Regions from separate parts of the Rossellomorea marisflavi genome, predicted to be linked through region 3. Evidence: predicted binding sites of a transcription regulator. Region 3 holds the regulator's gene; each other region holds the start of a gene.

Region 1 (10,732 bases), 1.5 Mb from region 3:
AGACCCTGAACTCGGAATAGACATCGTGAATCTGGGATTGGTATACGACGTGGAATTGAATGAAGAAGGAACAGCCACCGTTACGATGACGCTGACTTCCATGGGATGCCCCCTCGCCGGGACCATCGTGGATCAGGTGAAAACAGCGCTTCGTGATATCCCTGAAGTAAAAGATACTGAAGTCGACATCGTATGGAATCCGCCTTGGAGCAAGGACAATATGTCACGCTATGCCAAGATTGCATTAGGAATCCGTTAATCGTTCCATAAGAAAAGGGCCTGCACATAGCAGGCCCTTTTCTAATTGATTTGACAAACGCATAGGGGGCATTGATCGCAATCGATCGTTTCTTTCAGTCGATTCAGTTTATGAATGGTGATGAAGCCTTTGTTCATGGAAATCACCCCTTCTTCCTTGAGGTCGTGCAGCATCCGGTTCACCATTTCCCTGGAGGCACCACAGAAATCGGCCAGGTCCTGATTGGTGAGGCAGATTCCGATGAGGATCCCGCCCACTTGGTGTTCACCGTACGTATTGGTCAAACGGATCAAGGTTGAATAAAGGGCGCCCTTCTTGCCATGAAGAAGAAGATCCCGGAACCTCGATTGGTCTTTCCTCTGTTGCAACTGAAACCATTTGATCCAATCCCGGTTCCTCCCACGATCGTCCAAAAGGGATGCCTCGAAGTCGGTGATAGGAATCGAGAGGAGGGAACAGCGATCCATCGCCCTAGCACTGACCGAATAGGAAGAATCCCCGCAAAGCAATTCTCCCACCACATCACCGGCTCCGACAATTCGAAGGGCCAGTTCACGTCCACCAGGTGTGGACCTCGTTACTTTGATATGCCCTTCCTTGATGAAGAACAAGTGGCTTGGAACTTTTCCTTCAAGAAACAGGTAGCTTCCTTTGGGAACATCATATGGGTGACCATCCAGCATGAACATCTCTTTGATCGATCCAGGAACATGTCCCACAGCCTCACACCATTTCGTTTAGATAGGTAAAGGATATTCCTTTCCGTGAATTATAGAAGAGAAAATAGTGCCACACCACCGCCGACAACAAAGCAGTAGATGGCGAACCCTTTCAGGTTGCCCCTTGCCATGATCCCCATGAACCATCTTAATGCATAGTAGGATGCAATGAGGGAGGCCAGGAACGCAACGGTATATGGTACAGCCAGTTCCCCTAAGTTAGGGTCGTTGATCAGGTCTTTGATGCCGAGTAGCATGACACCGAACGAAACAGGTATGTATAAAAGGAAAGAAAATCGAAGGGCCGTTTCGGGTTTCATTCCCCGTCCCATGGCAGCGACGATCGTGGCACCTGAACGACTGATACCCGGTATCAGGGCAACTGCCTGTGCGAGTCCCACGATGATGGCATCCTTCAAATTAAGGTCCCCGTCATTCTTCCGCCCGCGCAGATTACGGATCAGCCATAGGGCAATACCAGTAATGATCAAGGTGATTCCCACTGTGATAATACGATCAGAAATGAGCGCCTCGATATCATCACCGAACAGGACACCGATGACGCCTGCAGGAATCGTCCCGACGATCAAGAAAAGGATGAATTTGAAATCACGGGTATTTTCCGGGGACTTCGTCTTGAAGTAACCTAGTCCGTTAGAAATCAGCCTGTAGATATCTTGACGGTAAATGATAAGTACTGCCACCAAGGAAGCCGTGTTCACAAGAATTTCAAACGTTAAAGAAGTGGTCTTGATATTAAAAAAATGCTGGACAATTTGAAGATGTCCACTGGATGAGATCGGGATCGGTTCGGTCAGACCTTGAATGAGCCCGAGTACCAGGTATTTCAGTATTAATATAAAATCCATTTTGTTTCCTCCAAGTAAAAAAATTCACACTTATTCATTTAACACCATTCAGCAAAAGACTGTAAAGGGAATATCCAGATTCGAAAAGAGATTGACATATTTCTGACAGGTATGAATGGCCCCTGTATGTCGAAAAATAGTAGCGAAGCACATGCTTCATAAAGGAGGGGTCACTATGGGACAGCGCAGACACTTCAAGGGTGGAGAAAAAGCACCCAATAATGGGATATACATCGAAATCGGTGAAACCGGGAGTACCGTCAATCACCCGAAGCAGGCTAAATTGAAGGCCGGGGATCGTTTCCCTGAGACGACAAATGACGATCGCCACTGGACATATGCCAGGAAGCCGTGATGACAAGGGATGGGGCATCTGCTCCATCCTTTTTTCTGCCGTTACGGGCTTTTATTTTCCAACAGGGAAGGAACAAGCTATAATAAAGAAAAGGTCAAGAATGGTCAAGGAGGAGTGAGTGCATGAATTTTGATCAATTCACCGTTTCCATCCAGGAGGGGCTCGTGGCGGCAGGAGAACTGGCAAAGGAGAAAAAGCATACCGACATCCTGTTGATCCATCTGTGGGATCGTCTGCTTGAAGGGCCGGACAGCTTTTTGGCTTCCCTCTATGCCCGGATGGATGTCGATATTTCAGAGCTGCAGGAGTTTATACAGTCAAGGATTGAGCAGGTCCCGGAGGTACAGGGGGAGAATATTCCTTATGGACAATACTTCGCTGCTGATATTCGTCGTCTCCTTGAAGATGCCAAACAGCTTATGGAAAAATGGGATGATGAGTACATATCCACAGAACATCTTGCTGTAGGGATTTACCGTCAGCAAGACCATCCCATAACGCGTTACTTCCTTTCAAAAGGGATTGAGCAACAATCGATTCAAAATCAGGTGGAAACCATCAGGGGAGGGGACAAAGTGACAGATCAACATGCTGAGATGAAATATGAAGCCCTTAAGAAGTATGGAAGGGACCTCGTGGAAGAGGTGCGATCCGGAAAGCTTGATCCGGTTATCGGACGAGATGGAGAAATCCGTCATGTCATCCGGATCCTTTCAAGAAAAACCAAAAATAATCCCGTTCTGATTGGGGAACCGGGTGTAGGGAAGACGGCCATCGTAGAAGGCCTAGCTCAGCGGATCGTCCGAAAAGATGTTCCGGAGGGGTTGAAGGATAAGACCATCTTTGAATTGGACCTGAGCTCACTCGTAGCAGGGGCGAAGTTCAGGGGAGAATTCGAAGAGCGACTGAAGGCGGTACTGAAAGATGTGAAAAAAAGTGAGGGCAGGATCATCCTCTTCATCGATGAGCTGCATACGATTGTCGGTGCAGGCAAAACCGAGGGCGCAATGGATGCAGGAAATATCCTGAAACCGATGCTCGCCAGGGGAGAACTTCACTGTATCGGCGCGACGACGCTCAATGAACATCGTACGTATATTGAAAAAGATCCCGCCCTCGAACGACGCTTTCAGCAAGTGCTTGTAGAAGAACCGACCGTGGAAGATACGATCTCGATCCTACGTGGACTGAAGGATCGCTTTGAAATCCACCATGGTGTCAATATCCATGACCGGGCCATCGTAGCAGCTTCGACGCTATCTGACCGCTACATAACCGATCGTTTCCTGCCGGATAAGGCCATCGATCTTATTGATGAAGCATGTGCCATGATCCGAACCGAGATCGATTCGATGCCCACAGAGCTCGATGAAGTCACCAGGAAGGTGATGCAGCTCGAAATTGAAGAAGCGGCCCTGGTGAAAGAAAAGGATGCAGCTTCCTTGGGAAGGCTGGACTCCATCAGGGGGGACCTTGCCAGCCTGAAGGAAAAGTTGAATGGCATGAAGATGAAGTGGGAACAGGAAAAAGAAAGCATCGCCATCGTCCAGGAAAAACGTGAGGAGCTGGAAAAGCTGCGCCGGTCCCTCGAGGATGCGGAAAATCAATATGATTTGAACAAAGCAGCGGAACTCCGGCACGGAAAGATTCCAGAAGTCGAGAGAGAGCTTGCTGGTCTCGAAGCAAAAGCGCTGAAGGAAGAAGAAGGACGTTTGCTGAGGGAAGAAGTCACGGAAGAAGAAATTGCAGGAATTGTGGCCAGATGGACGGGAATCCCCGTAACGAAATTGGTGGAGGGTGAAAGGGAGAAGCTCCTGAAACTCGACAGCATCCTTCATGAACGGGTCATCGGCCAGGATGAGGCGGTCGGTCTGGTGGCAGATGCCGTCATCCGGGCAAGGGCAGGGATCAAGGATCCCAACCGTCCAATCGGATCATTCATCTTCCTAGGTCCCACAGGGGTAGGAAAGACCGAGCTTGCAAAAACTCTCGCCCAGACCCTGTTCGATAGTGAGGATCACATGATCCGTATCGATATGTCAGAGTACATGGAGAAACACGCGGTTTCAAGACTTGTGGGAGCTCCTCCCGGGTATGTGGGCTATGAAGAAGGAGGCCAGCTTACTGAAGCTATCCGACGTAAGCCATATTCTGTGATCCTACTTGACGAGATCGAAAAGGCCCATCCAGAAGTGTTTAATATCCTTCTGCAGATGCTTGATGATGGGAGGATCACCGATTCTGCCGGACGAACCGTGGACTGCAAGAACACGGTGATCATCATGACCTCCAATATCGGATCAACCCATCTTCTTGAACGCAATCACGGAGAAGAGGAGATCAATGAAGAAACGAAGGAATTGGTCATGGGTCAGCTGAGGTCTTCATTCCGACCGGAATTTCTGAACAGGGTGGATGATATCATCTTATTCAAACCCCTAAGCGTCAACAATATTAAAGGTATCATTGATAAGCTCTTTAAGGAGCTGCAAGAGAGGGTAGCTGAACAGGGTCTCTCACTGCAAATCACGGACGACGCCAAGTCCTTCATTGCTGAGTCGGCCTATGACCCCGTGTACGGGGCGCGTCCATTGAAACGTTTCTTGCAAAAAGAAATCGAAACAAAACTTGCCAGGGCCATTATAGCAGGCGAGGCCACTGGCGAAGTGATGGTTGAGAAAGGGGAGCGCGGTCTGACGATCAGGTAAGGATGGTTAAAAAAGTCCTATCAAATGATGAACAAGATCAATTCATGTTATTAATACCGCTAATGATTTCCGTGCAAGACTTCGCTTTCCGTGGGTAGCCCGTGAGCTTCCTCGGCATACCTGTGGGGTCTCACATTAGCTACTCTCCCACAGGAGTCTTCGTCTTGCACTCCAATCAACCGCTTAAAGCAAATTAAAAACCCGGATTCCTTTGCCTAGTGGTAGGCAAAGGAATCCGGGTTTTACTATGACTAAAACACTTATGTCTCATCTATTACTCATTCTGAGCGAGCATCATCTTTGTATGTAAGAACAATGAATTTATAGTCCGAACGATTACTGTCGGGAACTTCTTTAGAAGGTCGTGATTAATCGTATTTAATTTTTCTTCATTGATATGCTCTCACTCTTCCAAAGTGAGGGTCACGACTTGTTGATTGATTTTCGCTGGTTGGTTGGCTGCTGGCATTGGTCCCTCTCGGACGGTTATATTGCCTAGGTTCCTTCTGCTCGTCATTAGTATTACTTTTCCGTACACGAAATCTTAAAGCGAGGTAATTGCACCAACCGCTCAAGCGGAAAGAACGGAGAAATCTCCGGCGTTTTGAATAAAAAAAGCATGTAGCCGGTCGTCTGAAATTCAGACCCGGTCTACATGCTTTTTTTAATGATCTTCGACAGGTTCGTTAGGAAGGATCAATGTTACGATATAAGCAAGGATCGTGACAGCTACGGATAAGATCAATCCCTGCATGAAATCGAATTTTCCGCCACTCATGTTGGCTACAACATAAGTCAGCATCTCGGTCAGTGCAAATGCCCAAAAGAACATCCAGAAAAATTTCACGGTTACACCCCGTTTCTATATAATTGGCTGAAAAAGCCTATGTAAACATTCATAATCTCCTCTATACTACCACAGCTTCAGCTTTTAATAAATGGCGAAAATGTGAAATGTAAACCCTATCATTTTATTCTCTTCATCATGAATTCCTTCATTAATGGGCTAATCCCCTTTCCGATATAGGAACCTCGCATACACTATAGTACCTTGGAAAAAGGAGAATTTCAGATGTATCAACGATTGTTTCAAGTAGAGCAAGAGTGGTGCATGATTCATTATCCCGAACGACCGAACGGTTTTGCAGTGATGATCATCGGTGACTACGGCCAAGATGTAGATGAGAAAAGCAGTTTCTGGTCCCACCATGAATTCCGCAAGAAATGGGTCCGCGACATGACAGATAAAGGGTATATCGTTTTTTACAGCAATCTCTACGGAGCCAATTGGGGAAACAAAAGGGCAGTCCGCCTTGCTCATCGCCTCTATCAATATGTGAAAAGGACTGAGATCATCAATCCGCGTATTCATATCCTGATCGAAGGAATGGGCGGGCTTGTGCTGAAAAACCTGTATCCCCTGATGAAAGACGAGGTAAGGAGCATCGTCATGCTGTCTCCATGTGTGTCCCTTCGAAACCATCTTGAACAGGAGAAGGAGCAGAAGTTTTTCCACAAAAAGCTCATTCGGGAAATCAGACATGCTTTCAGCGTTACGGAAGATCAGTGGCCGGCATTCATTGAATCTTTAACAGAATCAAATGTGTTCCACACCCTCCCCATGCCACTTTACATTGTGCAACCTGCCAGTCTGAATCGTTATAAAAATCAAGTCTCACTCATACTAGATATATATAGGGACCGGTTGGAAAATGGTCTGATGGTCGATCTGTTTTATGTTCTTCCTGAGAAGCGGATGTCATTGGGAAGGAAATTCACATCTTATTTTGCGAAGCACGAGAGCGATCTTTAGCTGATGGGAGTGAAAGAAGTGAATCATGCATATGTGTTTCCGGCCCAGGGTTTTCTGGGCTTTCAATTATGTACGGCACTGTTGGAGGAAGGGTGGGAGGTGACGGCACTTGATTCCGGCAGGGAGATGGGTGACCATTGGATGGAAATCGGGCGTAATGCCAATCTTCACTGGACGTCTTTTTCGACTTGGGATCGTCTCGTTCCTTCGGGTAGTCATGTGTATCTACCCTATTATGATGCAGATGACCTTTTGACTGAAAAAGAAGGAGAAACCTTGATGGAACAGGCAGGATACACCATCAGGGTTTTCAGCCATTTTCAGGACCCTCCATCAGTTAATCCATCCGGAGCTGATATATACGTTCCCACTTTGATCGGTCTGCGACAGCCGGTGTCCTACCATTTTGCCAGACTTATAAGGGATGTCCGTGTGGATGAACAGGTCCAGGATGATCCGACTGGGGTGATCTATGTAAAGGATGCGGCCAGGAAGATCATCTCATGCACAGGGGAAAAGGCGGAACTTCATTTGAAGGGAGAGACGGCGTGGGCAGAAGCTTTGTCCCTCCTGACGGAAACTGAATATCCGAAATTGGAAGCACCGAAGAACATCAGGGGCAAAGAGATTTCCGTCATGGCTTCGAAGAGTTTAGAAAGCATATTCGATGAGCAATTAAAGGAAGCCGGGATAAAAAAAGGAAAAAATAGCTTCCCTTATTCGGACAGGTAAAGGTAAAATATACCCGTTGCAATTATTTTTACGAGTTCCGAAGAATCAAAGGAGTTGCTGTACTTGATCATGAGATTTTTTCACTTGTCGATGATCCTTTTGCTGCTGGGGGGCTGTACTGCCGGTAGCCGGTCAGGAGAGATGGACAATGCTGGCCTGCTGGTCCCGGAAACGATCGATGATGGCGTTTGGGGGACAAAAGGGTATCAAGGTCTTTTGGGCATCCAGAAAGAGTTCGATGTGAAGGTTTACTATAAAGAGGGAATGAATGGAGACACGTCGGTCCGGCATGCCCTGGATGAATTTGAAAAAGAGGACGTCAATCTTGTGTTCGGCCATGGGAATGAATACTCTTCCATATTCAATGAGGTGGCATCAGAGCATAAGAATATGCATCTGGTAAGCTTCAATGGGGACGCTACGGAGAAGAATACTACCAGCTTGACGTTCAAAGGGTACGCCATGGGGTTTTTCGGAGGAATGACTGCTGCTTCCCAGACAAATACGGATCGACTCGGCGTCATTGCAGCCTTTTCCTGGCAGCCGGAAGTCCAAGGGTTCATTGATGGAGCCAGATACCAAAATGGTAAAGCCGAGGTCCTGGTCGAATATACGGGCCACTGGGACCACTCGGAGGTTGCACTCGATAGGCTCGACGGGCTTCTCGATCAAGACGTGGACGTTGTATATCCAGCAGGGGACGGGTATAATGTGGCTGTAATTGAAAAACTCAAGGAATCAGGTCGCTATGCCATCGGGTATGTGAGCGACCAGTCAGACCTTGGGGAAACAACGGTGTTGACGAGTACGGTCCAGCATGCCGACAAGCTGTATGAACTGATTGCCGGGAAATATACTGCCGGTGAACTTGAGTCTGGTAATCTTGAATTCGATTTCCAGGACGGGGTCATCTCCATGGGAGAATTCAGCCCTGTCGTCCCTGCCGGATTCAAGACCGAGATGAACCAGCATATCAAAGCGTATGTCGATACCGGAAAACTACCCAACGGAAAGGAGCCGCCATTATGAATGAAGACAAAACGATGCAATTCTTGCAGATAGCGATGAAGTATCTTCCAGAAGCACAGGAACAGCTCGAAAAATCAGGAATCCAGCTTAGCCCGGAGATGATCGAACCCTTCCTGTCAATGTTCACCAACGTCATGAATGAAGCATATGAACTAGGTAAGCAAGACGCAACGAAGTAATGTACATAGAACAGTAGGGGGAAATACACCCTCTGTTCATCATAAAACCCAGGAGCAGTGACGTTCAGTCCCTCTTGGGTTTTTTCGTATGTGATGAAAAGTGGGTTACTCACTAGCCAGGTTCGAAGAGCAAGTCTAAATAGAAGTCCTTGCTCCGGGTCAAGTGGGAGTATATCATTCACCCAGCCTGAATCGAATACACTTTCCAGTGAATCGTAAAAAACCTTTAGGGACACTTCAAGGAAACTTGGGTCTGATAATGCAAAACTAAGGCAAAAAGAATTGCAGAAAGAGTAAAAGTCCGTTAAAATTAGTACCAAGTCATAATAATTGATAATAAAGCGAAGGTAAAACAGGGGGATGCCGATATGAATACTGGAATCATTGGAATAGGGCGCTATCTGCCTGAGAAGATATTGACCAATGCCGATTTGGAAAAAATGGTGGATACATCGGACGAATGGATCCGTACTCGGACGGGGATTGAAGAGAGACGTGTTGCAGGGGATGATATTGATACATCGGATATGGCCTATGAAGCAGCGAAGAATGCCATCGAGGATGCAGGCATCTCACCTGAGGATATCGACCTGATCCTTGTGGCAACCGTTACACCTGATCAGCCGTTCCCTTCCGTCGGATGTCTCCTCCAGGAGCGCCTGGGGGCCAAGAAAGCGGCAGCCATGGATATCAGTGCTGCATGTGCAGGCTTCATGTATGGTATGATAACCGCAAAACAATTCATCGACAATGGAGCCTACAAGCATATCCTTGTCGTCGGTGTGGAGAAGCTGTCGAAAATCACAGATTGGGATGACCGCAATACTGCCGTCCTATTCGGTGATGGGGCCGGGGCTGCCGTCATGGGTCCTGTACCAGATGGGAAAGGGATCCTCGCTTTCGAGCTGGGTTCTGATGGAACCGGTGCAAAGCATCTTTATCAGGATGAGCACATCATCATGAATGGTCGCGAAGTATTCAAGTTCGCTGTCCGCCAGATGGGTGAATCCTCCATCAACGTCATCAATAAAGCAGGGCTGGATAAAGAGGACGTCGATTTCCTCATTCCTCACCAGGCGAATATCCGCATCATGGAAGCTGCAAGACAGCGTTTGGAGTTGCCTGTTGAGAAGATGTCCAAGACCGTGAATAAATATGGAAACACATCTGCCGCATCCATTCCGATTTCACTCGTCGAGGATCTTGAGGCCGGAAGGGTGAAAGAAGATGACGTCGTCGTCATGGTGGGCTTCGGTGGAGGCTTGACCTGGGGTGCGATTGTCATGCGCTGGGGAAAATAATCGATAAAAATCTATCTTCTACTACTTATACGATAAAGGAGACCGAACAATGGATATGAAACGTGTTGTCGTAACAGGATTGGGTACCGTCAATCCATTAGGAAATGATGTAGAAACAACGTGGGCGAATGCCCTTGCTGGGAAATCCGGGGTCGGGCCACTCACAAGGCTGAATGCTGATGAGTATCCTGCCAAGGTAGCGGCTGAACTGAAAGATTTCAATATTGAAGACTTCGGGATTGAAAAGAAGGAAGCGCGTAAGATGGACCGTTTCACTCATTATGCCATCGCAGCGTCCTTGATGGCAGTGAAAGACGCCAACCTTGAAATCACGGAGGAAAATGCCAACCGTGTCGGTACATGGATCGGTTCTGGAATCGGCGGGATGGAAACATTCGAAACCCAGTATGAAACCTTCCTTAAGCGTGGATACCGTAGGGTGAGCCCGTTCTTCGTTCCGATGATGATCCCGGACATGGCTGCCGGCCAGGTATCGATCCTCCTAGGAGCAAAAGGTTTCAACTCCTGTACCGTAACGGCCTGTGCAACAGGCACGAATTCCATCGGTGATGCATTCAAGGTCATCCAGCGTGGTGACGCGGATGTCATGATCACGGGTGGAGCGGAAGCACCAATCACGAAAATGTCCGTAGCCGGTTTCTGCGCCAACACGGCCCTTTCGACCAATCCCGATCCGGAAACGGCTTCAAGACCATTCGACTCTGAACGTGACGGCTTCGTCATCGGTGAAGGAGCGGGGATTGTCAT
Region 2 (10,732 bases), 910 kb from region 3:
TACTGGAAAGCATCGTCAAAAGCATGTGCAGCCTCATGGGCGCACCAAGGGGGATGATCGTCCTCATGGATGACCAGGATACCCACGCCTCCTTCGGCGTATCCAACGAAGCCATCGGCCAGTTCCTTGCCCATATCCAGAATGGTCTTCATCAGCGGTTATTCGAGACCAAGGAACCGTTCTGTGTAAAGCGCGAGCTCGTCACGTCTGAAAAAGGCTATCATGAGGAAACGATGTACTCCTATGACCTGTTCATCCCGGTCCTGTCGGCTCAAGGAGATTTGGAGGCCTTCATGGTGTTCAGTCGCTTCGGTGAAGGATTCACAGACAAGGAACAGCAGGAGTATAAAGGGTTTGCGAAGCAAATCTCCATTTCCCTGAGGAACATCCTACTCTATGAGGATTCCGAACGGATCCGTCATATGAATCAGGATATCCTGAACAATCTTCAGGAAGGGATCCAGCTTGTTGACCCCATGGGCGACAGCCTGCTGGTGAATACGAAGTTTGCGAGGATCATTGGAAGTGATATGGGAGCCCTGAAGGATGCTCCATATTCGAAATGGGGCTGCAGCATCGTCACCCAAGTGGAGAACGGGGATGAACTCAAGGATTATTACCAAAATGTCATCCGCAATCAGGAAACGGGGAACAGCATGATCTACAGGCTCACAGAAGGAAGCGATGTCTTCCAGGTGTATTCTACCTCCCTGTACCATGAGGAGGAGCATGTAGGCACCATCTTCGTCCATCGTGACATCACGAAGGAATACGAAGTGGATCAGATGAAATCGGAGTTCGTCAGCACCGTCAGCCATGAGCTTCGGACCCCTCTTGCCAGTGTTCTTGGCTTTACGGAACTCATGCTCACCCGTGACCTGAAGCCAGAGAGGACAAAGAAATACTTGAACACCATCTACAAGGAAGCGCAGCGTCTCACCTCCCTGATCAATGACTTCCTTGACGTGCAACGAATGGAATCAGGGAAACAGACCTTTGAGAAGAAGTATGAAGACGTCCTGGACATCATCCGGAATATCGTGGATCTCACGAAGGTGAGTTCACCCCATCATACCTTCACGATCGGAAGGGAAACGGATTGCACCATCGTCCTCGGTGACGGGGATAAACTTACGCAGGCGTTCACAAACCTCATCAGCAATGCGGTGAAATACTCACCGGATGGAGGGGACGTCACGATCCTCATGAAGGAAAAAGAAGACCGGATCTCCATCGAGATCCGCGATGAAGGGTTGGGCATCCCGGAAGAGGCGATCGGTAAGCTCTTCACGAAATTCTACCGGATTGACAATTCAGACCGGCGGAAGATCGGAGGCACGGGCCTCGGCCTTACCATCGTCAAGGAAATCATCGAGGCCCACGGCGGATCTGTGACCGTGTCGTCCGAACTCGGAAAAGGAAGCACATTCACGGTCACCCTCCCGGTCATCACCCTTGATACGTTCAAGGAGGAAGAACAGGGGAACGGCCACAACATCCTTGTGATTGAAGACGATATGAGCCTTGCATCCCTTCTTGCCACAGAGCTTTCCGAGAGCGGCTTCCAGGTGGATCACACGACGAATGGCTCAAGTGCCATCGAGCGTCTGAAGCGGACGCAACCCGATGCCATTGTCCTGGATATCATGCTTGGGGGTAAACTGAATGGATGGGATGTGCTTGAGGAGATCAAGAAGGAAGAGAGCCTGACGGGCATACCGATCATCATCTCCTCCGCCCTTGATGAGAAAGAAAAGGGGTTGACCCTAGGGGCAAGCGACTACCTGATGAAACCCTATCATCCAAGCAAACTATCAAAAACCATTCTTCACCTTCTATTGAAAAAAGGGACAAAAGGAGATATCCTTGTCCCGACAGAAGATCGAACAATCGAATGATACAACGGGACGGCTCGGGTTCTTCCATTAGGAAGTATCGGAGCCGTCCCTTTTTGCTTTTGTGTGACGCATGGAGACGGTTCTTGTGCGTCTTTCAGGTAGCAACCGCACCGTATCCCCTATTTGCTAGTTGCTCTCCACTCTTTTGCAAGTAGGCTGTAGGTGACGATGTCGTTGTAATGGCCGTTGATGAATTCGGCGTCGCGGGAGATGCCTTCCTGTTTGAATCCGAGACGTTCGGGGATGTGGCGGCTTCTCTTGTTGCCTTCGGCGCACTGGATGTCGACTTTGTTCAGGTTGAGGTCGTCGAATGCGTGCTGGAGAATGGCGGTGACGCAGGCCTGCATGATTCCGTTGCCTTGGGCTTCTTCTGATAGGTAGTAGCCGATGCTGGTGCTTCGGGTTTTCCAGTTGATGAAGTGGAGGTTGATCATCCCGACGAGTTTGCCGTGGTGGCGGATGCCGGCGGTGAATCCGTCGTTGGCGGCGAGTTGTTGGAGCCAGGCGGGGATTATGGAGTCGCGGTAGATGTCGGGTGATTGGACGCCGTCGACCCAGCCTAGCCAGTGTTTGAGGTGGTGCCGGTTGGTGTCAACGAGGGTGTAGATTTCTTGGGCGTGGTGGGGTTGGAGCAGGGCAAGAGTTAGGTTTGGTTGGACTTGGAATGTGAACATGGTGTTGGTCTCCTTTGATAGTGGTTTGTGTAGTTGGTTATTGGTCCGTTTCGTTCCGCTGCGGCCGGCCGCTTTCCATGGGGCGTGCGGTGAGCCGCTTCGGCAAGCCTGCAGGGTCTCACCCTGCCCGCTTTTCCCATAGGAGTCGGCCGGCCTCCGCTTCACTTCACTTTGTGGTATGTATGAGTGTTGTAGGTTAATTTCACACCTCTCACCCCCTATTTATGGGAGTGAAGAAGGGAAGGGTTCGTTTCGTTCCGTAGGTTAAGTTCCCCTCCATCCCCCTTATATGTGAGGGTAAGGAAGTCTTAGTTCGTTTCGCTGTGGCCAGCAGTACTGTGCTATATTCTGCGATATATGTGAAGAGTTTAGTAGAAGTCTCATTCCCGCCTATCCTTTTTAAAAGTAATACGATTAAATATACAAAAAAAGGGAAATATCCAACCGAGGTGGTGATACGGTGGATAAAAGGATTGTTGTAAAAGCTTCTTTGATTCTGTTGGTGGTAATCATGGCGGTGTTGGATTTTACGGAGGTGATGACGATACCCAATGGTGTTCTTTCTGCTGTGTTGGGGGTATCGTTGGTACTATTGGTTGTGTACAAATTTTATAAGGCACGACGGGATGAGAGACGAGATCTTGATTGAATCGATCTGTCCTCGGTGTAATACGTTGAAAATCTTACCTGTCCCCGTGGAAAATATTTTTGGATGGGTACAGGTATTATAGCTCGCATTCTTGTATTTTCCAATACTTATTTTTCATGGGATAGGATTGATTTATGGGGATGTGGGTGGTACGATTAGGTTAATGTTAAGGGAAAGGGATGATGGGTGAACGATGGATAACTAATCTTGGTAGGTAGAATTTGAAATGGAATAAATTTCGAATGATATTTAGTAGGATTAGTCTGCCCATTTTTCCCATAGGTCCCATTTCCAACGGGCTTATTTGTGTATGGTAGTTTGCGGCTAATCCTTCCAGAAATCGTGGGAGGATTTTTTGTGTTCTCCCGGAATGAGGAGAGGATTGTATGCAGGAATTAGTGAAAATCGATTCTGTGAATGTTGAAATAGAAGGAACATTATTGTTGGAACAGGTGAAGGCAGGGGTGAGAAAGGGAGAGGTGATCGGTCTCATTGGAAATAATGGGGCCGGTAAATCGACTCTTTTGAAGCTGTTGAACGGGGACATGGCACCGTCATCCGGAAGTATCACACCGCTGATACAAGGGTTGAAGACCGTGATGGTGGAACAGGAAGCGATGGATCACTCAAGGGACGCACTGTCTCCTGGGGAAGCAGCCCTCCTTCAGAAATGGGATGTGCCGGCTGGAGAGTATGATCAGCTGAGTGGGGGAGAGAAGCTGAAGGTGAGACTGGCACGCGGAATCGCGCAGAATGCACACTTGCTGCTTCTGGATGAACCGACCAACCATCTCGATGAAGAGGGGATCGGGTTCCTGATCAAGGAGCTGAAGGCTTATCGCGGGACCGTCATCCTGGTCTCCCACGACCGGGCGTTCCTCGATGAGGTGGCCGATGTGATCTGGTCCATCGAGAACAAGACGCTCGTGACGTATGAGGGGAACTACTCTGCTTACGTGAAGACTTCTGAGCAGCGGAGACTCACTCAGCAGCGGGCGTATGAGAAGCAACAGAAGCTCATTGAACGAATCGAAGGACAGATCCAGGACCTTACTTCCTGGTCGGGAAAAGCCCATGCCCAGTCAACAAAGCAGGAATTTCCCAAGGAGTTCTACCGTTCAAAAGCTAAACGGATGGATGCCCAGGTGAAGTCGAAGCGGAAGCGGCTGGAGAAGGAAATCGAGCGGATCAATGCCGATCCTGTCGAGGTGGAGGAGAAGAAACATCTATCGGTCCGTGCAGGCAGGAGGGCCGGCAAACGTCTCCTTGAAGTAAAGGATCTTGGTAAAGCCCATGGAAGCAAGGTGCTTTTCCGCGGTGCCTCCTTCACGATTCAAAACGGGGAGCGGGTGGCGGTCACCGGTGCCAATGGGAGTGGGAAGACGACTTTCCTCAATATGATCATGGGGAACGAAGCAGCTGATGAAGGAGAGCTATGGCTTTCACCAGCCGCGAAGATCGGCTACCTCACTCAGGAGGTCTTTGATTTACCCCTCGATGAGACACCGGAGAATCTCTTTTACAGGGAGACATTTCACGACCGGGGGCAGGTGAGGAATCTCATGACCCACCTCGGATTCGGCAAAAGCCAGTGGGAGGAGCCAATCCGCCACATGAGCATGGGGGAGCGGGTGAAGTGCAAGCTCATCAAGTATATCCTCGAGGACCGCGACGTACTGATCCTCGATGAACCGACGAATCACCTCGATCTCTTGAGCCGCGAGCAGCTGGAACACACCCTGGCAGCATACGATGGAACACTCATCGTCGTTTCCCATGATCGCTACTTTTTAGAGAAGACAACATCGTCAGAAATTGCAATAGGAAATGGGAAGATGGTGCGGAAGTGGGAACCCGCCGAGCCTTCAAAGGATGAACGGGAAGAGCTCAAGATGCAGCTTGAGACCGAGCGCCAGGAGGTCCTCGGGAAGCTGAGCTTCATGACTCCGGCCCAAAAGGAATACGCCGACCTTGATGCGAGGTTCAATGAACTAACGAAACGAATCAGAGACATGTAGGAATATGCTAGGATAGAAGAAAAGCAGGCAGGGGAGAAACCAATGAAAACTGAAATCTATTTCGTCAGACACGCCCATTCCATCTACACACCGGAGGAGCTCACCAGGCCACTGTCGGAGAAAGGGATGAGGGATGCCAGACGCGTGGCGAGGATACTGGAATCCGAAGACCTTGATCATGTGGTGTCCAGCCCGTTCTTACGTGCGGTACAGACGGTGGAAGGAACAGCGGCTTCCTTGAATCAAGACGTGATCCTGATAGACGGATTCAAAGAACGGCTTCTATCTTCTGCTCCCTTAGACGATTTTCAAGGAGCCATCCGCAAGGTGTGGGAAGAACCCTCATTCCACTGGGAAGGCGGAGAATCGAATGTGGATGCCCAGAAGCGCGGCGTCGCAGCCATGCTCGATCTCCTGAACGAATTCGAAGGGAAGCGCGTGGTCGTCGGGACTCATGGGAATATCATGGTGCTTATCATGAATTTCTTTGACTCCAAGTATGGCTTGGCTTTTTGGGAGAGCCTCGATATGCCCGATGTGTATCGGCTAACCTTTAATGGAATCGACCTGGTGGGAGTCTCACGGTTGTGGGAGCCCTTTTCAGAAGAGGAAGAGAGCCAATGATGAGCAGTGCCAATCAGGAGGCGTCTCTGAACTCCCTGGAATCGACCTACCGCAAGCTCTCGAATGCCTCCGTAAGCATGGAAGGGAAAGGGGCGAACACCACACTGGTGAAAAAGAGGCGCGATGCTATAAAGGTAGCAATCGACACCCTAAGAAGCGACTGGTACGGTAACGATTTTTCATATGAAAGAGACGTCATCGCTACTTCCCAACTAACGCTGGAGGACATCCTCCCTTCCATTCATAAACAGTTGGGCAATTCCGAAGTGGGAAGCTCTCAGCATACATTGAACAACCGTAGGCTGATCGCGCTGAATCTGGCCATCGAATCGTTGAAGAACCGCCTTGGATGAGGCGGTCTTTGCTTTAGTGTGAATCCAAACCCACACAAAAACCCCCTTGCACTCATGCAAGGGGGTTCATTCAATTCTTATTTAGTTTCTGCATCGTTGCGAGTGATGATACGGTCGATCAGACCATATTCCAAAGCGCGTTCCGCAGTCATGAAGTTATCGCGGTCCGTATCCTTAGAAATCACGTCAAGTGGTTGACCAGTACGGTCAGCAAGGATTTGGTTCAATTTCTCACGAAGGAAGAGAATGCGTTTAGCAGCAATTTCGATTTCCGTCGCTTGACCTTGAGCTCCTCCAAGTGGTTGGTGAATCATCACTTCTGCGTTAGGAAGGGCAAGACGTTTGCCTTTTGCTCCGGCAGCTAGAAGGAATGCACCCATGGAAGCAGCCATACCGATGCAGATCGTTTGAACATCAGGTTTGATGTACTGGATCGTATCGTAGATCGCCATACCGGCTGTGATGCTTCCGCCTGGTGAGTTGATGTAGATGGAGATGTCTTTCTCCGGATTTTCAGACTCTAGGAAAAGAAGCTGGGATACGATTGAGTTCGCCACGTTATCATCGATGGCGCTCCCAAGCATGATCACACGGTCCTTCAATAGACGGGAATAGATGTCATACGCACGTTCACCGCGGTTTGTTTGTTCAATAACTGTAGGAATTAAGTTCATCCTCGTTCCTCCTTAAATGTATCTGTGTATTTTTGAATCATTTCATATTCACTTTGTACTGTTATCATACACTGTTGGTCAATAAAGGTCAAACCTAATGCTTCCTTTATTAACCTGTATGTAAATCCTTTCTACATCATACCCACTCATCCCTTTTTTAAACGGTACAAAAGCTGAAAGTTTCGTGATTGCTCCCCCTTGCCAACGGGTAAAATGAGAAGTGCACCCCTCTGTGAGAATCAGATCTGAAAGAGAACAAAAGGAGCCGATACTATGAACCTACAACTCATCAGAAACGCAACCCTCATCCTTGACTATGCAGGCACGCGATTCCTCATTGACCCCATGCTCGCACCGAAAGGGACCTATCCTCCCTTCACGCCGTCAAAAAGGGATGACATCAAGAATCCCATCGTCGATCTGCCAGAATCCGTTGACTCCATACTGGAGGGGATCGATGCCGTGATCCTCACCCATCTCCACCTGGATCACTTTGATGACACGGCAAAAGAAGTCCTCCCCAAATCCATCAATCTATATGTCCAGAACGAAGCCGATGCCGAAGAAGTCAAAAAAGCAGATTTCACGAATGTACACGTGCTAAATAACGAGCAGTTCAACGGTATCCAGCTCACCAAAACCAAAGGCAAGCACGGAAGGGGAGAGATTCTCAAACGCACCGGGACCGTCAGCGGCATCGTCTTTAAACATGAGAACGAGAAAACCCTCTACGTAGCCGGAGATACCGTATGGAATGAAGAGGTGGAAGAAGAAATCCACACCCACCATCCAGACATCATTGTCGTCAATGCAGGCGACAACCAGTTCCTCGAAGGAGGCTCCATCGTCATGGGCAAAGAAGACGTCCTCCAGACAGCGAACGCTGCACCCGAAGCCACCATCATCTCGACCCATATGGAAGCCGTCAACCACGGCACGCTTTCAAGGGAAGAACTCAAGAACACCACAGCAGAGAAAGGACTCCAATCCCGCATCCTGGTGCCGGATGACGGAGAATCCTATACGTTCTAATCATACAAAAAGCCAAGATCCACCCTAGGGGATCTTGGCTTTTTCATAAGGCATTCACAACAGAACCCAAAAACATCTTGCATTGGAGACTTTTCTCTATTATAATTAGTTCTCGTGACAGTAACTAAAACATGCCCTCGTGGTGCAACGGATAGCACGTAAGATTCCGGTTCTTAAAATGGGGGTTCGATTCCCTCCGAGGGCGTACAGCAGTACATTTGGAAAAAGGTATAAAAAGTAGAGGACACTTATAAATGTTGATATATCAACGTTTGTAGGTGTTTTTTATTTTTCTCTTGAGGAGAGGGAGGCGATAGAAAAAGGCTGGAATTAAATCGGTTTTACACATTTTTTACACATTGTCCATTTGCTCGAACCTATCTACAGCATTCTTTGTGTCTTCTTCACGCAACTCTTTTAGTAGACCTCTCAAAATCTTATTAGCATTTTCATTGGTCAAAACTTTGTGAGCATTATGTGGGCTGAAAAAGACTAGCCCTTCAATATTCGGTGGTGTTGCTTCAAATAGGGCTTGGAACTTACCCATTGTTTTGCCATCCATTTTTATTATTCGATTGGAGGGGTCATTCTTTGTTTTTGTGAAACCTTTACCGGTCTTATAATCCCAGGCTTATTAATGGTGATTTCTCCAGAGGTAAAATTGAAGTCTTTTCGTGTAAGGCCAATCATTTCTGCAAAGCGCATTCCGGAGGTAAGGCCAATCAAAAGCAAGTAATAGACCAGGCTTCTGTCTAAACGATTGTAAATCTCATTCATCACTCTTTTGCTTTCAAAATAATTTAAGTGTTTCTCTTCAGGACTCTTCGCTTCTACGCTCCCTGTTATAACAACATCTCGAGTAAAATCAACCCTTATGATACCTTCATCAATAGCCTCCCTGACACATGCGCGAATGTGGACATTCAACTTTCGAGACGTTTCTTTAGCATGAGTTTTCCCATATTCATTAAGAAAAGCTTGATATTCACGCTTGGTGATATCCTGAATTGGTTTTCCACCAAAGCTTTCTTGGATAGTTTGTAGCGTGTTTGGTACATTTTTAAAGTGATCTCACTGATATTCGTCTTGTTAAAGTACTGTTCGAAGGGCTCCTTTTTCAAAGTAGGGACAATCCCTTTACGCAAGTCTTCTTCAATTTCTGAAGCTGCTACTTGAGCCTCTTTTTTTGTCCTGAAGCCACTTTTACGAATTGGTTGTGCTTTTCAGTTAATCATTCGGCTGACAGTGTACTGCCACGTTTTACCCTTTTTTTTAGAAGCTCGCCATATCAAATCCTCCTTAGTTAGTGACTAAAATCAAACCACTCTAATACACCTAACGGGTTCAAACATACGGTGAAATTTTTATACGATACATAATCTCCGTACTTCTCGATGTAACGTTCTATAGTTCTCTCCACAAAGTCCTCAGTTACACCTAAATACTCAGCTAATTCGAATTTGTTTTTCACTTGGGCTTTATGCGCAGAGACAATTTTGCTAATGGTCATTGTATATTCCTACTCCCAGGTTCGGGCTCTTTGTTCTGGCTACCTATTAACAAGTTTAGATTGGTCGATAATGTTTCCAACGGACATATTATTATGTCCAAACTCTTCTGCTAAGATTGAATACTTTTCAGAATCTTCTTTAGTACACTCCTTTCCATCATGATGTGCCGCAAAAGTAACAACATCGTCTTTGTGTGAAGTATCCATCTTTTCTAAAGCATTTGCTCAAAGTGGCCGAGTCTGTTCCGACAACTAAAAACTTCAAATTCTATGAGTCTCTGGTTCTGGAAAACTGGCGGAAACGAAGATCACTGCAACTGGCCAACGACTTCAAGAAGCAATTGGTCGAGGAGGATCCGGCCGAAGCGATCCAAACGGTCATCGGTGAATTGATGAAGGTGCAGGAAGAGGAGACCGCGGATGACGATGGCAGCATAAAAGAAGAGCTGCTAAATGTCTACGAACAGTTAAGCACCCAAACCGACCAGATGACGGGGATCCCCACTGGTTTCGATGAATTAAACAAGCTCACTGGTGGCCTCCAGGAAAGTGACCTTATCATCATCGGGGCCAGGCCATCCATGGGGAAGACGGCCTTTGCTCTAAATGTAGCCTTTAACGCAGCTGAAGATGGCGAAATCCCGTGCATATTCTCTCTGGAAATGCCGAAGAAACAGCTACTGAAGAGGCTCATCTCGATCTCTGGCAACATCGATGCTCAGAAGATGAGAAATGCAAGTGAAGACTTCATGGATCATGATTGGCAGAAGTTCTCTCACGCGCTCGGCATCCTCAACAACCTGGATCTGCATATCTTTGATAGGCCAAGTGTAACGGTGAATTACATCTGGACCAAGGTAAGGAAGGTAAAGAGAGAGAACCCTGGCAAGAAGCTCCTGGTGATGATTGACTATCTTCAGCTGATCATGGGGAATGCAAGCTACCGCGGGAACAGGCTTCAGGAGATCAGTGATATCAGCAGGAGCCTCAAAGCCATGGCAAGGGAGCTTGAGGTGAACGTAGTGGCCCTCTCTCAGCTTTCAAGGGGTGTAGAGCAACGACAGGACAAACGGCCGATGATGTCCGATCTGAGGGAATCTGGACAGATTGAGCAGGATGCCGATATCATCGGATTCCTATACCGGGACGATTACTATTACAAAGACTCTGACTTAAAAGGGATCACTGAACTGATTGTCTCTAAGCACCGTAACGGGCCTACAGGTACGGTCAAACTCGGGTTCGTAAAAGAGTACGGGAAGTTTATCAACTTGGTCAAACAAGAAACAATGAATTTCAT
Region 3 (10,732 bases):
GACTCTTCACCTGATATATAAAGGACTTTTTGCTTTTGTTCAGCAAGCTGTGAAGATACTTGCAGCAGCAGGGTGGATTTCCCTATCCCCGGGTCTCCCCCTATCAACACAAGCGATCCCGGCACCACTCCTCCTCCAAGTACCCGGTTGAGTTCTTTGGAATCAGTAAGGACACGGGGCTCCTGCATCGTTTCGATGGATGTCAGTTTTTCAGCCTTCGATGGCCCTTCGCTGTGTTGGAATGCACCACGGGGCTGCTTCCCCGTAATGGCCACTTCTTCCACCATCGTGTTCCACTCATTACACCCGGGACATTTCCCCATCCATTTTGCTGATTCATACCCGCAGGATGAACATACGAATTTTGTCTTCTTTTTTGCCAAAACGATCCTACTCCTCTTCCTAGTCTTATTACTATACCGAGAGTGCCCCGGCTATACATACCTCTCACTTCTTATGGAAAAAAAGAGGCACAGGTTCATGACCGTGTACCTCTTCCTTTTCACATCAAGGAGTTGAATTGGTTGCTTCTTCTTTCAATTTGACGACGAACTCTTCCCCTTCGACATCGATGAGGATGTCTTGACCCGTCAAGACCTTCCCTCTCAGGAGCTCTTCAGAAAGTTTATCTTCGACATATTTCTGAATGGCCCTGCGGAGCGGTCTTGCACCGTATTCAGGATCGAATCCTTCATCCGCGATCTTCTCCTTGGCAGCCGCAGAAAGTTCAAGATGGATATCCTGCTCTTTGAGGCGCTTCGTGAGTTGATTGGACATTAGGGTGACAATCTCTTTCAGGTGGTCTTTCTCCAATGAGTGGAAGACGATGATTTCATCGATACGGTTCAGGAATTCAGGGCGGAAGGCACGTTTCAGTTCCTCCATCACTTTCCCTTTCATATCTTTGTAATCCTGCTTCCCATCCTGGATATTGAAGCCCATATGCTTATTGGCTTTAAGGGACTGTGCACCGACGTTCGATGTCATGATCAGAACCGTGTTCCTGAAGTCGACAGTCCTTCCTTTGGAATCAGTCAAACGACCATCTTCCAAGACTTGCAGAAGGATATTGAAGACATCGGGATGTGCTTTTTCGATTTCATCGAGGAGCACGACGGAATATGGTTTGCGACGGACTTTCTCAGTCAGCTGACCGCCTTCCTCGTACCCGACATATCCCGGAGGAGATCCGACGAGACGGGAGGTGGAATGCTTCTCCATGTACTCCGACATATCGATCCGGATCATCGCTTCTTCATCACCGAACATGGATTCTGCGAGAGCCCTAGCCAATTCGGTTTTACCGACACCGGTAGGACCGAGGAAGATGAATGAACCGATAGGACGCTTCGGATCCTTCAGCCCTGCACGGGCACGGCGTACCGCTTTCGATACAGCGACAACTGCTTCGGATTGCCCGATGACACGGGAGTGCAGGATCTCTTCCAATTTCAAGAGACGATCTGTTTCTGTTTGAGCAAGCTTGGATACAGGTACTCCTGTCCAGTTGGACACGACCTTCGCGATATCTTCCACTGTGACTTCGGTATTTTCCTGCCCCTGCTTTTCTTTCCATGTATTCTTCGTTTCTTCCAGCTCTTCACGAAGCTTCTGCTCGGAATCGCGTAGGGAAGCGGCTTTTTCAAACTCCTGGCTCTGAACCGCAGCATCCTTCTCTTTGCGGATCTCTTCCAGCTTCGCTTCAAGCTCCTTCAGGTTCGGTGGAGTCGTATATGAGCGGAGTCGGACCTTCGAACCGGCTTCATCGATCAAATCGATTGCCTTATCCGGAAGGAATCGGTCTGAGATATAGCGGTCAGAGAGTTTCACAGCGGCATCGATGGCAGCATCCGTGATGGATACGCGGTGATGCGCTTCATAGCGGTCACGAAGACCTTTAAGGATCTGGATGGACTCATCTGCAGTCGGCTCATTTACCTGGATCGGCTGGAACCGGCGCTCTAGGGCTGCATCCTTCTCAATGTACTTCCGATATTCATCAAGGGTCGTCGCCCCGATACATTGCAGTTCTCCACGTGCAAGGGAAGGTTTGAGGATGTTGGAAGCATCGATTGCCCCTTCAGCCCCTCCTGCCCCGATCAGCGTGTGAAGCTCATCGATGAAGAGGATGATATTGCCTGCCTGACGGATCTCATCCATCACTTTCTTCAGGCGGTCCTCGAACTCACCGCGGTATTTCGTTCCGGCAACGACCGTACCCATATCAAGGGTCATGACACGCTTATCACGGAGGATCTCCGGTACTTCATTCGCGATGATCTGCTGGGCAAGGCCTTCAGCAATCGCCGTCTTACCCACACCCGGTTCACCGATAAGGACCGGATTGTTCTTCGTACGGCGGCTTAGCACTTCGATGACACGCTGGATTTCCTTGCTTCGTCCGATGACCGGATCAAGGCTTCCTTCACGGGCAATGGCCGTCAAGTCACGCGCAAGACTATCAAGTGTCGGCGTATTGGCATTCGCACTGCCGCCTCCTTGGTGTCCGCCAGAATCGTTGTTGCCGAGGAGCTGGAGAACCTGCTGCCTTGCTTTGTTCAAGCTTACGCCAAGGTTTCCGAGTACCCGTGCTGCCACGCCTTCCCCTTCACGGATCAGACCGAGAAGGATATGCTCTGTCCCTACGTAAGAGTGACCGAGCTTCCTTGCTTCATCCATGGAAAGTTCGATGACTTTCTTCGCGCGGGGTGTATAGTGGATCGTCTGGGACTTTTCCGTTCCTTTTCCGATCAGACCCTCCACTTCCTTCTGGATCTTCTCAGGGCTTAGTCCAAGGGCAGTCAGTGCCTTGGCTGCAATCCCCTCTCCTTCACGAACAAGGCCAAGCAGGATATGTTCAGTGCCGATGTTATTATGGGCTAGTCGGATGGCTTCTTCCTGGGCTAATGCCAATACTTTTTGAGCTCTTTCTGTAAATCGACCAAACATCATGATTCTTCCTCCTCACATGTATCTTTATCCAATCTAATTCGCTCCCTGATCAAGGAAGACCTTCTTATGTCCCGTTCATTCGGTCGCAATGGACCTCCGGAATATTGTTGTAAAAAACCCGGTTGGGTCAAAATCATCAATTCATTCAAAATATTTTTGGAGAGACTGTGGATCATGCCCAGATCGATGCCCAGACGAACATCGGACAGGCATTTGGCCGCTTCCTTCGATTCAATGATGCGGCTATGCTCCAGCACCCCCAGCGATCTGAAGACCCTATCTTCTAATTGTATGTTGGAGGTCTGAACTAATGCCTCCCTCGCCGTCAGTTCCTTGGCAATGATCTGATTCACCACGCTGATGAGATCTTCCACGATATCCCCTTCCGACTTACCTAGGGTCGTCTGGTTGGAGATTTGAAAGATATTCCCCAGTGCTTCACTGCCTTCGCCGTAGATACCCCTCACGACGAGCCCAAGCTGGTTGATCGCCGGTATGATCCGGTTCATCTGCTGGGTGAGGACCAAGCCCGGAAGATGTACCATGACCGATGCCCTGAGTCCCGTTCCTACATTCGTAGGACAGGTGGTCAGATACCCGTGCTTCTCGTCGAATGCAAAGTCCAGTTCGCTCTCAAACCAATCATCGAGCTCATTGGCACGGGAGAGTGCCTGCTTCAGTTGAAGACCTGGATACAGACACTGTATCCGGATATGATCCTCTTCATTTACCATTATGCTTATATCTTCATCTGGTGATAGAAGGACGGCCCCGACATTCTTATCTTCTGCCAGATTCGGACTGATCAGGTGTTTCTCCATCAATACCCTTTTTTCCAACGGCTGAATCTCACTCGTAGGTAAAAATTCGAGTTCCCCCAGCTCTTTTGGAAAAGAAGACATTTTCTCTTTCACCCGTTCTACGATCTGCCCTGCTTCCTCAGGTGAATATAGGGTTGAAAAACGGAAGTCCGTCAGATTCCGTGCCAAACGCACCCGGGAACTCAGGACAATATCCGATTGGGGACCTTCTTCATTCATCCACGAACTGACGGTATTGCTTAAAAATCGCTCCAGACTCATTCTGCACCTCCCCCTTCCTGCTTCATCTCACGTTCAAGGGAACGAATGCGATCTCTCGTTTCAGCTGCTCTCTCAAACTCTTCCTCTTCGATGAGGGCCTGAAGTTCCGTTCTCAACTTCTTGATCTGCTTCTTGATCTGGATGGTACCGCCCATTCGTTCCGGTACCTTTCCATGATGCTCCATATTCCCGCTGTGCACCCTCTTCAGAATCGGATCGAGTTCGCTATTGAATGTCTTATAACACTCCGAACATCCAAACCGGCCGATGCTCGTAAACTGTTGGAATGTCAATTTGCACTTCGGACACTGGAGAACTTCCTTTTTCGGCGCTTCCTGCTCCTGTGCCTGCTTGAAGCCGGGGGTGATATTCAATAAACCGGCCAACAGATTATTCACCGTGAAGGCTGCCGAATTCTCGAACATCGTTCCTTTATCCTGAGCACACTGCTCACATAGATGGACCTCGGTCTTCTCTCCGTTCACAACCTTCGTGAAATGAAGGGTTGCCGGATTCTCCTTGCACTCCTGACACATCATTCCATTCACCTCTTACATTCTTACTCGTATTTTAGCGTATCCAGCATAGCCCGGAGCATCCTGCCCCGCAGTATATCCCGTTCAGGCAACTCGACCATGATCACGGATCGATCCATGACGCTCAGCATGATCTTTGCCTCTCTTTCAGATATTATATCCTCTTCCACGAGTCGGAAAACGATATCAGCCGCCGTATTCTGACTGATTTTCTGAGTAATGAGGGCCACCAGCTGATCAATAAGATGCAGCTGATCATGAGCCTTCACCCGCATGATGCGGATGTAGCCGCCTCCCCCTCGCTTACTCTCGACCACATACCCCTTCTCGATGGTGAAGCGGGTATTGATCACATAATTTATTTGAGAAGGAACACATTGGAACTTATCAGCGATCTCACTTCTTTTGATTTCGACGATTTCAGATTCACTTAAATCCAATACATTCTTCAGGTAATGTTCAATGATGTCGGATATATTTCTCATTAAACCTCCTCCTCATTTGACTTTGACTATATTTGACTATAATTATACAACCGGGCTTCCATCTTTGCAATGAAGAAGCATAGCCTTAAAAGCTTTTCTGTTTGGGAGGTATTTTAAACGTGAAGATCGATTAAAAACGGAAAATTCGAATTAGGTGTATATTCGACTTTGTGTGGGGTTAGTCCTTCTTTGGATGTGCAGGGTTTTTGGAAGAGTTCAGTAGAGGAACTGGATGTTGAAGGGCGGGAGTGTAGTACATTTTGAAATGTAGGGTTATATCATTTAGATTCTGGACCTATATATGTTTTCAGAATGAGAGGGTAACGAATTTTGATGGTTTTCAATAGAGGGGACTGTGTCATTTTGGAGCGTCAATAACATATTTCTTAAGGGTTGTACACAGACAGAGCGCCAACTATTGGAATGGTTTAGGTGATTTTAGGAAGGATTTTTATTTGAATTAGAATTGCATATACGATTAGGGTTCCGCAAGTATATGCGGCCGTTCGCACATAAAGGGAATGAATCGCAAATAGGAAAACGGGCGATGATCGATTTCGCAGGTAAAAAGTTGATTTTCGCAAATAGGATTAAAAATATCGCAAATAAATGATTAATTTCCGCTGATATTTTTGGCGGGCGGAGGAGAACGGTGGGTCCAGGAGGCTCAAAGTCCTCCATAGGCGTTGTAAAAAATGTCGAACGGTGTCAGGAGTGAAAAATGACCCATTACTTGGAAAAACATCGCTAATATCAGAACCCTGTTCGCACGTATCGGTCTCCCTTCGCTTGGAACGCAAAAAAGTCGCAAATAAGTGCTCCCCCTTAGCCTCATCTCCAGATAACACCTCTGTCCAACCCACTTGGGTGATCACATACTCCCACAGGTCATTAAATCTCTAAAAGTCTGTCTCTTCGCCCTTGCTCACCAATCTCATCTCAGCCCATACATTAACCGTAATCTCGCCCTCCTAACCAACCCGTTCAACCTGCGATCTTCACCTATCTCTCTAACCAACATCTTTCTACACACCCAATTTCAAACGACCAACATCACGACCAACATTACCACCAACAATCCCCGCCAACAGAAAACACCACAAAAAAAGCAGCCCATCAAATGAGCTGCTTTTCTCTCTATTGCCTGGCGACGTCCTACTCTCACAGGGGGAGATCCCCCAACTACCATCGGCGCTGAAGAGCTTAACTTCCGTGTTCGGCATGGGAACGGGTGTGACCTCTTCGCCAATGTCACCAGACAGGTATTCCATTGAAAGAATTGTTCTTTCAAAACTAGATAAAGGGTTGATAGTCAATCATTACCGGCGTATCGTCCAGTCCGGGAGACGCGAAGCGCCTCCTTCGTCTTACTTTGGTTAAGTCCTCGATCGATTAGTATCAGTCAGCTCCATGTGTCGCCACACTTCCACCTCTGACCTATCTACCTGATCATCTTTCAGGGATCTTACTCACATAAAGTGATGGGAAATCTCATCTCGAGGGGGGCTTCATGCTTAGATGCTTTCAGCACTTATCCCTTCCGCACATAGCTACCCAGCGATGCCTTTGGCAAGACAACTGGTACACCAGCGGTGCGTCCATCCCGGTCCTCTCGTACTAAGGACAGCTCCTCTCAAATTTCCTGCGCCCACGACGGATAGGGACCGAACTGTCTCACGACGTTCTGAACCCAGCTCGCGTACCGCTTTAATGGGCGAACAGCCCAACCCTTGGGACCGACTACAGCCCCAGGATGCGATGAGCCGACATCGAGGTGCCAAACCTCCCCGTCGATGTGGACTCTTGGGGGAGATAAGCCTGTTATCCCCGGGGTAGCTTTTATCCGTTGAGCGATGGCCCTTCCATGCGGAACCACCGGATCACTAAGCCCGACTTTCGTCCCTGCTCGACTTGTAGGTCTCGCAGTCAAGCTCCCTTGTGCCTTTACACTCTGCGAATGATTTCCAACCATTCTGAGGGAACCTTTGGGCGCCTCCGTTACTCTTTAGGAGGCGACCGCCCCAGTCAAACTGCCCACCTGACACTGTCTCCCACCCCGATAAGGGGCGCGGGTTAGAATGTCAACACAGCCAGGGTAGTATCCCACCGACGCCTCCACCGAAGCTAGCGCTCCGGCTTCCAAGGCTCCTACCTATCCTGTACAAGCTGTGCCAAAATTCAATATCAGGCTACAGTAAAGCTCCACGGGGTCTTTCCGTCCTGTCGCGGGTAACCTGCATCTTCACAGGTACTATAATTTCACCGAGTCTCTCGTTGAGACAGTGCCCAGATCGTTACGCCTTTCGTGCGGGTCGGAACTTACCCGACAAGGAATTTCGCTACCTTAGGACCGTTATAGTTACGGCCGCCGTTTACTGGGGCTTCGATTCGCACCTTCGCTTGCGCTAAGCACTCCTCTTAACCTTCCAGCACCGGGCAGGCGTCAGCCCCTATACTTCGCCTTACGGCTTCGCAGAGACCTGTGTTTTTGCTAAACAGTCGCCTGGGCCTATTCACTGCGGCTCTCTCGGGCTTGCACCCTACCAGAGCACCCCTTCTCCCGAAGTTACGGGGTCATTTTGCCGAGTTCCTTAACGAGAGTTCTCTCGCTCACCTTAGGATTCTCTCCTCGCCTACCTGTGTCGGTTTGCGGTACGGGCACCATCTTCCTCGCTAGAGGCTTTTCTTGGCAGTGTGGAATCAGGAACTTCGCTACTATAATTCGCTCGCTATCACAGCTCAGCCTTCACGATGATGGGATTTGCCTCATCATCAGCCTAACTGCTTAGACGCACATATCCAGCAGTGCGCTTACCCTATCCTCCTGCGTCCCCCCATTGCTCAAATGGAAGAAAGGTGGTACAGGAATATCAACCTGTTGTCCATCGTCTACGCCTATCGGCCTCGACTTAGGTCCCGACTAACCCTGAGCGGACGAGCCTTCCTCAGGAAACCTTAGGCATTCGGTGGATGGGATTCTCACCCATCTTTCGCTACTCATACCGGCATTCTCACTTCTAAGCACTCCACCAGTCCTTACGGTCTAGCTTCGCAGTCCTTAGAACGCTCTCCTACCACTGACACCAAACGGTGTCAATCCACAGCTTCGGTGATACGTTTAGCCCCGGTACATTTTCGGCGCAGAGTCACTCGACCAGTGAGCTATTACGCACTCTTTAAATGGTGGCTGCTTCTAAGCCAACATCCTGGTTGTCTAAGCAACTCCACATCCTTTTCCACTTAACGTATACTTTGGGACCTTAGCTGGTGGTCTGGGCTGTTTCCCTTTCGACTACGGATCTTATCACTCGCAGTCTGACTCCCATGGATAAGTCTTTGGCATTCGGAGTTTGTCTGAATTCGGTAACCCGATGAGGGCCCCTAGTCCAAACAGTGCTCTACCTCCAAGACTCTTACAACATGAGGCTAGCCCTAAAGCTATTTCGGAGAGAACCAGCTATCTCCAGGTTCGATTGGAATTTCTCCGCTACCCACACCTCATCCCCGCACTTTTCAACGTGCGTGGGTTCGGACCTCCATCCAGTGTTACCTGGACTTCATCCTGGACATGGGTAGATCACCTGGTTTCGGGTCTACGACCACATACTCATTCGCCCTATTCAGACTCGCTTTCGCTGCGGCTCCGTCTTCTCAACTTAACCTTGCATGGGATCGTAACTCGCCGGTTCATTCTACAAAAGGCACGCCATCACCCGTTAACGGGCTCTGACTACTTGTAGGCACACGGTTTCAGGTTCTATTTCACTCCCCTTCCGGGGTGCTTTTCACCTTTCCCTCACGGTACTGGTTCACTATCGGTCACTAGGGAGTATTTAGCCTTGGGAGATGGTCCTCCCAGCTTCCGACGGGATTTCACGTGTCCCGCCGTACTCAGGATCCACTCAAGAGGGAACGAAGTTTCGACTACAGGGTTGTTACCTTCTTTGACGAGCCTTTCCAGACTTCTTCGTCTACCCCGTTCCTTTGTAACTCCGTATAGAGTGTCCTACAACCCCAAGAGGCAAGCCTCTTGGTTTGGGCTAATCCCGTTTCGCTCGCCGCTACTCAGGGAATCGCATTTGCTTTCTCTTCCTCCAGGTACTTAGATGTTTCAGTTCCCTGGGTCTGCCTTCCATGCTCTATGTATTCAAGCAAGGATACTGTTCCATTACGAACAGTGGGTTCCCCCATTCGGAAATCTTCGGATCAGCTCACTTACAGCTCCCCGAAGCATATCGGTGTTAGTCCCGTCCTTCGTCGGCTCCTAGTGCCAAGGCATCCACCGTGCGCCCTTATTAACTTAACCGAATTGGTTAAAAACCTAAAATGGCGATACTCGGTAATTTCTTGACTATCAATAAAACTTTATCTAGTTTTCAAAGAACAATATAGAAGATGGATTTAAACCATCAAAACTGAACAAAACTTCGACGTCGTCAAACGTTTTAAGTAAATCTTCCTTAGAAAGGAGGTGATCCAGCCGCACCTTCCGATACGGCTACCTTGTTACGACTTCACCCCAATCATCTGTCCCACCTTAGGCGGCTGGCTCCAAAAGGTTACCTCACCGACTTCGGGTGTTACAAACTCTCGTGGTGTGACGGGCGGTGTGTACAAGGCCCGGGAACGTATTCACCGCGGCATGCTGATCCGCGATTACTAGCGATTCCAGCTTCATGTAGGCGAGTTGCAGCCTACAATCCGAACTGAGAACGGTTTTATGGGATTGGCTAAACCTCGCGGTCTTGCAGCCCTTTGTACCGTCCATTGTAGCACGTGTGTAGCCCAGGTCATAAGGGGCATGATGATTTGACGTCATCCCCACCTTCCTCCGGTTTGTCACCGGCAGTCATCTTAGAGTGCCCAACTGAATGCTGGCAACTAAGATCAAGGGTTGCGCTCGTTGCGGGACTTAACCCAACATCTCACGACACGAGCTGACGACAACCATGCACCACCTGTCACTCTGTCCCCCGAAGGGGAAAGCCCTATCTCTAGGGTTGTCAGAGGATGTCAAGACCTGGTAAGGTTCTTCGCGTTGCTTCGAATTAAACCACATGCTCCACCGCTTGTGCGGGCCCCCGTCAATTCCTTTGAGTTTCAGTCTTGCGACCGTACTCCCCAGGCGGAGTGCTTAATGCGTTAGCTGCAGCACTAAAGGGCGGAAACCCTCTAACACTTAGCACTCATCGTTTACGGCGTGGACTACCAGGGTATCTAATCCTGTTTGCTCCCCACGCTTTCGCGCCTCAGTGTCAGTTACAGACCAGAAAGTCGCCTTCGCCACTGGTGTTCCTCCAAATATCTACGCATTTCACCGCTACACTTGGAATTCCACTTTCCTCTTCTGCACTCAAGTTCCCCAGTTTCCAATGACCCTCCACGGTTGAGCCGTGGGCTTTCACATCAGACTTAAGAAACCACCTGCGCGCGCTTTACGCCCAATAATTCCGGACAACGCTTGCCACCTACGTATTACCGCGGCTGCTGGCACGTAGTTAGCCGTGGCTTTCTGGTTAGGTACCGTCAAGGCGCCGCCCTATTCGAACGGCACTTGTTCTTCCCTAACAACAGAGTTTTACGATCCGAAAACCTTCTTCACTCACGCGGCGTTGCTCCGTCAGACTTTCGTCCATTGCGGAAGATTCCCTACTGCTGCCTCCCGTAGGAGTCTGGG

What was found. Region 3 encodes CtsR, which represses protease genes until heat stress. Its sites were predicted from a motif close to ATGGTCAATAAAGGTCAAACA; they were not measured.
Region 1: the regulator CtsR is predicted to act here: its motif matches at 2,293-2,313, upstream of clpB (ATP-dependent chaperone ClpB).
Region 2: the regulator CtsR is predicted to act here: its motif matches at 6,965-6,985, upstream of clpP (ATP-dependent Clp endopeptidase proteolytic subunit ClpP).

What each region holds. Positions count from the first base shown of each region.
Region 1 is NZ_CP081870.1:1,576,935-1,587,666, forward strand. Features, by position in the region: gene K6T23_RS08415 (metal-sulfur cluster assembly factor) at 1-259, shown strand, start outside; gene K6T23_RS08420 (Crp/Fnr family transcriptional regulator) at 301-978, opposite strand; gene K6T23_RS08425 (undecaprenyl-diphosphate phosphatase) at 1,029-1,847, opposite strand; gene K6T23_RS08430 (YjzC family protein) at 2,023-2,202, shown strand; gene clpB (ATP-dependent chaperone ClpB) at 2,325-4,910, shown strand; gene K6T23_RS08440 (DUF2929 family protein) at 5,575-5,757, opposite strand; gene K6T23_RS08445 (hypothetical protein) at 5,983-6,723, shown strand; gene K6T23_RS08450 (hypothetical protein) at 6,733-7,455, shown strand; gene K6T23_RS08455 (BMP family ABC transporter substrate-binding protein) at 7,519-8,484, shown strand; gene K6T23_RS08460 (ComZ family protein) at 8,481-8,663, shown strand; gene K6T23_RS08465 (beta-ketoacyl-ACP synthase III) at 9,032-9,964, shown strand; gene fabF (beta-ketoacyl-ACP synthase II) at 10,014-10,732, shown strand, end outside.
Region 2 is NZ_CP081870.1:3,492,522-3,503,253, reverse strand. Features, by position in the region: gene K6T23_RS18335 (ATP-binding protein) at 1-1,898, shown strand, start outside; gene K6T23_RS18330 (GNAT family N-acetyltransferase) at 2,018-2,572, opposite strand; gene abc-f (ribosomal protection-like ABC-F family protein) at 3,608-5,239, shown strand; gene K6T23_RS18320 (histidine phosphatase family protein) at 5,282-5,863, shown strand; gene K6T23_RS18315 (hypothetical protein) at 5,860-6,216, shown strand; gene clpP (ATP-dependent Clp endopeptidase proteolytic subunit ClpP) at 6,294-6,890, opposite strand; gene K6T23_RS18305 (MBL fold metallo-hydrolase) at 7,164-7,922, shown strand; tRNA gene K6T23_RS18300 (tRNA-Arg) at 8,056-8,127, shown strand; gene K6T23_RS22325 (hypothetical protein) at 8,275-8,484, opposite strand; gene K6T23_RS22320 (hypothetical protein) at 8,490-8,930, opposite strand; gene K6T23_RS22315 (Arm DNA-binding domain-containing protein) at 8,846-9,133, opposite strand; gene dnaB (replicative DNA helicase) at 9,654-10,732, shown strand, end outside.
Region 3 is NZ_CP081870.1:107,508-118,239, reverse strand. Features, by position in the region: gene radA (DNA repair protein RadA) at 1-383, opposite strand, end outside; gene clpC (ATP-dependent protease ATP-binding subunit ClpC) at 508-2,952, opposite strand; gene K6T23_RS00620 (protein-arginine kinase McsB) at 2,949-4,034, opposite strand; gene K6T23_RS00615 (protein-arginine kinase activator protein McsA) at 4,031-4,573, opposite strand; gene K6T23_RS00610 (CtsR family transcriptional regulator) at 4,594-5,055, opposite strand; rRNA gene rrf (5S ribosomal RNA) at 6,198-6,314, opposite strand; rRNA gene K6T23_RS00600 (23S ribosomal RNA) at 6,428-9,361, opposite strand; rRNA gene K6T23_RS00595 (16S ribosomal RNA) at 9,520-10,732, opposite strand, start outside.